Regions from separate parts of the Cellulosimicrobium sp. XJ-DQ-B-000 genome, predicted to be linked through region 2. Evidence: predicted binding sites of a transcription regulator. Region 2 holds the regulator's gene; each other region holds the start of a gene.

Region 1 (2,259 bases), on a different contig from region 2:
ACGGCCAGCATCGCCGTGAGCAGGTCGAGCGGGTCCGGCAGCGACACGGCGACGAGGTCGCCCGGTCGCGTACCCGACGCGCGCAGGTGCGTCGCGCCCGCGCGCACGTCCGCGGCGAGCGCGGCGTAGGTGCGCGACCGCTCGGGCGTGCGCAGGGCGGGACGGTCGCGCGCGGCCGGGTCGGCGGCGTGCGTCAGGACCTGGTGGGCGACGGGCACGCGGACACTCTCGCAGGTGTTCAGGAGGCGGGGCGGCCGTCGGCCGCGGCGCGGCTGGTGCGCCCGACCGGACGGGCCGCGGGGTAGGCCCGCACGACGCCCACCGTGATCGCGGCTGCGGCGAGCGCCTTGAGCAGGTCGCCGGGCAGGAACGCGAGCGAGAGCTGCGCGGTCGTGGGCAACGGCACGCCCGTGACGAGCGCCTGCACCGGGATGCCGACGGCGTAGACGACCGCGATCCCGCCGACGACGCACGCGAGGAGCACGGGCGCGAACGTGACGCGCCGGAGCCGGTCGACAAGCAGGCCGACGACGGCCGCGCCGGCGAGGAACCCGACGAGGTAGCCCGCGGACGGCCCGACGAACGCCCCGAGCCCGCCACGCCCGCCCGCGAGGACGGGGAGCCCGGCCGCGGCGAGCGCGAGGAAGGTCGCGACGGCGAGCGAACCGCGCCACGCGCCGAGGATCGCCCCCGCGAGCATGACGCCGAGCGTCTGGAGCGTCACGGGCACCGCGTTGCCGAACAGCGCGATCGATCCGGGCAGGCCGAGCGCGGCCAGGAGCGCGGCGAACGTCGCGACCCGCGCGGCGTCGCCGGCGTCGAGCGCGAACCGGCCGCGGCGACGGTCGGGCACGTCCCGCGGTGCGCCGCGCGGCGCGTCCGGGGCGGTGGGCGCCGTGGCGGACGGGGTGGCGGCGGGCGTCTCCGTGCGGGCGTCGGTCATCGCGGGCTCCCTGGTGTCGGTGGTCGGGCGTGTCCACTCTGGCCGGGACGGCGGCCCTCGGGCGACGGCGCTCGCGACCACCTCCGCGGCCCGCCGTGCACGGATCGCACAAGGCGTTGGAGGGATCCTCCAACCGCGCCGGGGCGCGGGTGCGGGGTCGGTGTGGGAGCTGCACAACGCGGCCTGCCCGGCCGGTCGACACGGCTCGTCGCACCTCTTGGCACTCTCGGGGGGAGAGTGCTAAAACAGGAGCTGTAGCCGCCCGCGGGGTGCCTGCCTCGCGGGAGCACCGACCGGTCCCGGACCGTCCGGGACCGTGCGACGAGGAGGTGAGAGGTGTGGCTGCGATGACCGACCCCTTCACGAGCACCTTCGACGCGATGGACCGTCTGGTCGGCCAGCTCGCGTCCGGCGCCCGCGCGACCGCCGCCTCGGCGGCCTCGGGCGGCATGCCGCTCGACCTGTTCCGCGCCGGGGACCACTACGTGCTGACGATGGACCTCCCGGGCGTCGACCCGGGCACGATCGACGTGTCCGTCGAGGACCGCACGCTGACCATCCGCGCCGAGCGCAGCCCGCGGACCGACCCGGACGTCCAGTGGCTCGCCCGGGAGCGGCCGTCCGGCACGTACGCGCGCCAGCTCACGGTGGGGCGCGGCCTGGCGCTCGACAAGATCACGGCGTCGTACGAGGACGGCGTGCTGACGCTGACGATCCCGGTGGCCGAGGAGGCCCGGCCCCGCCGGATCGAGGTCGCGCACCGCGCGGGCGGCGCGGCGACCCAGATCACGGCCGAGGCCGAGCCTCAGACGTCCGAGGGCTGAGCCCGGCTCACGCCTCGCCCGGGAGCGCCTTGCGGACGACGAGGCGCGTCCACGCCCCGAGGTACACGCGGTCCCCGTCGGCCAGCTCGCGTCGCTGGCCGGCGGGGATCGGGTCCGTCGGGAGCGGTTCGCCCGCGGGGCTCACGTAGGTGCCGTTCGAGGACTGCAGGTCCTCGACCCACCAGCGCTGCCCGTCCGTGCTGAGCTGGCAGTGCCGTCGCGAGACCCCGGTGTCCGCGCCGCAGTCGACCTGCGGGTGGATGCCGCGCGAGACCGACGGGCGCCCCACGAGCACGCTGCGCTCGCGCAGCACGACCAGCCCCGGCAGGCCCGCCGACGGCATGGGGTCCTCGGGCTGCTGGGCCGCGTACCAGTCCGGGTCGATCCAGATCTCGACGACCCACTGGTCCGGCCCGGGCACGGGCGGCGTCGGCAGGTGCGCGCCCGACGGCGCGGGGCCGGCCGGGTCCGCAGACGCACCGGCGGGCTGCT
Region 2 (2,259 bases):
CACGGCGCGCTCGTCATGACCTGGCCGAGGAACGAGCGCGCGACGCGCTGGACCGTGCCGCGGCCGTGGCACACCTCGCACGTGCGGGGCGAGGTGCCCGGACGGCAGCAGGTGCCGCCGCACGTGCCGCACACGACCGCCGTGTCGACCTGGAGCTCGCGCTGCGCGCCGAACGTCGCCTCGGAGAGGTCGATGTCGAGCCGCACGAGCGCGTCCTGGCCGCGGCGGGCGCGCGGGATCGGGCCCTGCTGCGCCTGGGCGCCGCCGAAGAACGTCTCGAAGATGTCCTGGAAGCCGAACCCGCCGCCCATGGGGCCGCCGCCCCCGCCGCCGGGGGCGCTGGGGTCGACGCCGAGGTCGTACTGCTGGCGCTTCTCCGGGTTGGACAGCACCTCGTAGGCGCGCGCGACGTCCTTGAAGCGGTCGCCCGCCTCCTCGCCCGCGACGTCCGGGTGCAGCTCGCGCGCGAGCTTGCGGTACGCCTTCTTGATCTGGTCCTGGCTGGCGTCACGGGCCACGCCGAGGATCTCGTAGTAGTCGCTCACACGTCACTCTCTGCTGGTGCGGGTCGTGAGGCCGGCGCGCGGCCGGTCGGGAGGGGTCGGGGGTGGTCGTCGAGCGGGCCCGCCGCGGGCGGGGAGACCGCGGGGCTCACGTGCCGAGCACCCGTGACAGGTAGCGCGCGACCGCGCGCACCGCCGCGATGGTGCCGGGGTAGTCCATGCGGGTCGGCCCGATCGAGCCGACGAGCGCGACCGTGTCACCGTCGTTACCGTAACCGGTCGTCACGACGGAGGTCTCCGCGAGGCCCTCGAGCTGGGTCTCGCGACCGATCCGGACGCTCACGCCCGACTCGGCGGCCATCTCGGTGAGCAGCCCGAGCAGGACGACCTGCTCCTCGAGCGCCTCGAGGACGGGGCGCAGCGCGTGCTCGAACCGCATGCCCGCGCGCGCGAGGTTGGCCGTGCCCGCGAGGACGAGGCGCTCCTCGCTCTCCTCCGCGAGCGTCTGGGCGACGAGGTCGCCCACCGCGCGGACGAGCGGGGCGTCGTCGGGGTGGAAGCTCTCGGTCACGGCGGCGAGACCGGGCGCGAGGTCCGTGAGGCGCTTGCCCGCGGCCGCGGCGTTGAGCCGTGCGCGCACCTCGACGAGGGTCCCCTCGTCCGGCAGGCTCGCGACCTCGAGCGTGCGCTGCTCGACGCGGCCCGTGTCCGTGATGATGACGACCAGGAGGCGCGACTCGCCGACGGGCACGAGCTCGAGGTGGCGCAGGCCCGACCGGCTCAGCGAGGGGTACTGCACGACGGCGACCTGGCCGGTGAGCTGGGCGAGAAGGCGCCCGGCGCGCGCGATGACGTCGTCGAGGTCCACGCCCTCGGACAGGAAGGTCTCGATGGCGCGCTTCTCCGGCGCGGACAGCGGCTTGACGCCCGAGAGGCGGTCCACGAAGAGCCGGTAGCCCTTGTCCGTCGGGATCCGGCCCGCGGACGTGTGCGGCTGCGCGATGTACCCGGCGTCCTCGAGGGCCGCCATGTCGTTGCGGATCGTGGCGGGCGAGACGCCGAGGCTGTGGCGCTCGGTGAGCACGCGCGACCCCACGGGCTCGCGCGTGAGGACGTAGTCCTCGACGATGGCCCGCAGCACCTCGAGCCGGCGCTCCTCGCTCACGTCCACCTCCCGCGTGCCGCACCGTCGCCGCCCGGGCGGGCGTGCGGGCGTCGGCACTCTCGACCTCCGAGTGCCAATCCTACGCGTCCGCGCGGCCCGTCCGGCGGTCCTCCGCTCGTCGCGAACGCAGGTCGAGGAGGCCGACGACGAGCGCGACCGCGACGAGGCCGATCGTCACCAGGAGCGCGCGCCCGGTCGCGTCCGCGGCCGAGTCGCCGCTCGCGAGCCCGCCGTAGTAGACGGACAGGACCACGGAGATCCCGACGGCCGACCCGATGCGCTGACCGAGCTGCAGCATGCTGCCCGCCACCCCGGCCCGGCTCACCGGCACCTCGGACAGCGTGAGCGTCTGGTTCGGCGCGATGACCGTGCCGCTGCCCGCGCCCGCGACGAGCAGCGCGACCGCGAGCGCCGGGCCGACGGCGCCCGGGTCGTCCCCGAGCGTGCGCACGACGACCTCCGCCGCGACCACCCCCACGAGCACGAGCACGACGCCGCCGACGACGAGCTCGCGGCCCCAGCGCGCGACCCAGCGGCCCGAGAACCACGCCGACACGCCCGACGCGACCGCGAACGGCGTGCCGACGAGCC
Region 3 (2,259 bases), on a different contig from region 2:
CCGGACTGAGGTCATGGATCGATTCTGCCGAGCGGGCACCCGTCTCGCCACCTCGTAGAGGTCACAGTCGTGCACCCTTCGCGCCAGACCCGTGCCGTATTTGTTCGCTGCACGCGCAAACGCGCCGGGCGCAGCCGATCGCGTCAGCGCGGCAGGATCAGCCGACGCGGTTGAGCAGACCCGCACCGCTCCACGAGCGGTTCAACCTGCTCGTTCACTTTTTCCTCACAGGGGACTTGAACAACCCTTGCAACGCTTGTAGGTTGTTCGGCATGGCAGAGATCTCGAGGCTCCCCGGGCCCGTCATGGAGCTGTGGGAATGGCAGTACCAGGGTTCGTGCCGCGACGCGGACGACACGTTGTTCTTCCACCCCGAGGGTGAACGCGGCTCGACGCGACGACGGCGAGCGGAGGCCGCGAAGGCGATCTGCCACTCGTGCCCCGTGATGATGCAGTGCCGCGAGCAGTCGCTCCGCGTGCGTGAGCCGTACGGGGTGTGGGGCGGCCTGAGCGAGGACGAGCGCGCCGCCATCCTCGCGGGCGGCGCCCGCCGCACCGGCTGACGCACCCCTCCCCGGGCACCGTCCTCGGTGCCTCCGCGCCACCAGCAGACCTGCACGGCCCCGGTCCGACGTCGTACCGGGCGCGCGTGCGCACGACCCGTGGGACCACCGGTGGGGCGACCGGCCACGGAACGCAGCAGGGCCCCGCGACCGACGGTCGCGGGGCCCTGCTGCTGAACCGGGTCGGCGTCAGCCGACCACCACGGCGAGGATGTCGCGCGCGGACAGGACGAGGTAGTCCTCGCCGCCGTACTTGACCTCGGTGCCGCCGTACTTGCTGTAGATGACCTTGTCGCCGACGGTCACGTCGAGCGGGACGCGGTTGCCGTTGTCGTCGACACGGCCCGGACCGACGGCCAGGACCTCGCCCTCCTGGGGCTTCTCCTTGGCGGTGTCCGGGATGACCAGGCCGGATGCGGTCGTGGTCTCGGCCTCGAGGGCCTTCACGACGATCCGGTCCTCGAGCGGCTTGATGGGGACCGACACGTCGGACCTCCCCTTTCGCGGTGAGAACTGCAACGGATGGGTCGAGCGCACCGGCTGGCCGTCGTCGCGGGTGCCGGACAGCCTGGTCGCACGTGGCGCCGCCTCCGCGAGCGGTGGCGGCACGTCTCAAATCTAGGTCCCGGTTAGCACTCGGTCAAGGCGAGTGCCAACGTCCGCCCTGCGGACGATCCGGGCTCCGGCTGCGCGTGGTCCCCGGCCCCCGTGGAAGGATCGACGCCATGGACGCCGCCACGCTCACCAAGCTGCTCAGCCCCGAGGGCTGGGCCCTGCTCGGCGCGCTCCCGCCGTACGACGAGCAGCAGGCGCTCGTGCTCGCGGCAGGGCTGCGCGCGAAGGGCGTCGACCCGGACCTGGCCGCCGCGGCCCTCACCCAGTCCCGGCTGCGCGCCGCGGCGCACGGCAAGCTCGGCGCGTTCGCCGACGGCATGCTCTTCACGCAGGCGGGGCTGGAGCAGGCGAGCCGGCTCGTCGTCGCGGGCCTGCACGCCCGGCGGTACCAGGAGGCGGGGATCCGGCGCGTCGCGGACCTCACGAGCGGGATCGGCGTCGACGCGCTCGCGTTCGCCGCCGCGGAGCTCGAGGTGCTCGCGACCGACGTCGACGAGCTCACCGCGGCGATCGCGACCGTCAACCTGCGCCACTTCCCCGAGGCCGAGGTGCGCCACGGCGACGGGCTCGCGCTCGACCTGGAGGGCGAGCGGATCGAGGGCGTGTACGCCGACCCGGCGCGCCGCACGCGCGCCGGCACGCGCGTGTTCGACCCGAAGGCCTACGCCCCGCCGCTCGACGCGGTGTGGGCGCTGCGCGAGCGCGTGCCCGCGGTCGGGATCAAGGTCGGCCCGGGCATCCCGCACGCGGGTCTGCCCGAGGACGCCGAGACCGAGTGGGTGTCGGTCGACGGGGACGTCGTGGAGGCCGGGCTCTGGTTCGGCCCGCTGGCGCCCGAGGGACCGGGCCGGTCGGCGCTCGTCCTGTCGTCGTGGACCGGGCCCGACGGGACCGCGCGCACCACGACGCGCCGGATCGCCCACCGCCCGGGCGACGCGGACGTGGTGCCCGAGGTGGGCGCCGTCGGGCAGTACCTCTACGAGCCCGACGGCGCCGTGATCCGCGCGGGGCTCGTCGCCCACGCGGCGCGCGGGCTGGGCGGTCGCCTGCTCGACCGGACCATCGCGTACGTGACCACCGA

Evidence for each region. The regulator HrcA, encoded in region 2, represses chaperone genes, less so after heat shock. The targets are predictions, from matches to a motif close to TTNGCACTCGNNNNNNNCGAGTGCNAA.
Region 1: a site for HrcA is predicted at 1,161-1,187, ahead of RDI86_RS01600 (Hsp20/alpha crystallin family protein). Genes of this name have one in related genera too.
Region 3: a site for HrcA is predicted at 1,193-1,219, ahead of groES (co-chaperone GroES). Genes of this name have one in related genera too.

Annotation. Positions count from the first base shown of each region.
Region 1 is NZ_JAVHYN010000001.1:334,529-336,787, reverse strand. It holds gene RDI86_RS01610 (class I adenylate-forming enzyme family protein) at 1-218, opposite strand, end outside; gene RDI86_RS01605 (biotin transporter BioY) at 239-943, opposite strand; gene RDI86_RS01600 (Hsp20/alpha crystallin family protein) at 1,282-1,767, shown strand; gene RDI86_RS01595 (FHA domain-containing protein) at 1,775-2,259, opposite strand, start outside.
Region 2 is NZ_JAVHYN010000003.1:222,908-225,166, reverse strand. It holds gene dnaJ (molecular chaperone DnaJ) at 1-545, opposite strand, end outside; gene hrcA (heat-inducible transcriptional repressor HrcA) at 652-1,668, opposite strand; gene RDI86_RS07135 (MFS transporter) at 1,748-2,259, opposite strand, start outside.
Region 3 is NZ_JAVHYN010000001.1:790,192-792,450, forward strand. It holds gene RDI86_RS03865 (WhiB family transcriptional regulator) at 273-563, shown strand; gene groES (co-chaperone GroES) at 753-1,049, opposite strand; gene RDI86_RS03875 (SAM-dependent methyltransferase) at 1,289-2,259, shown strand, end outside.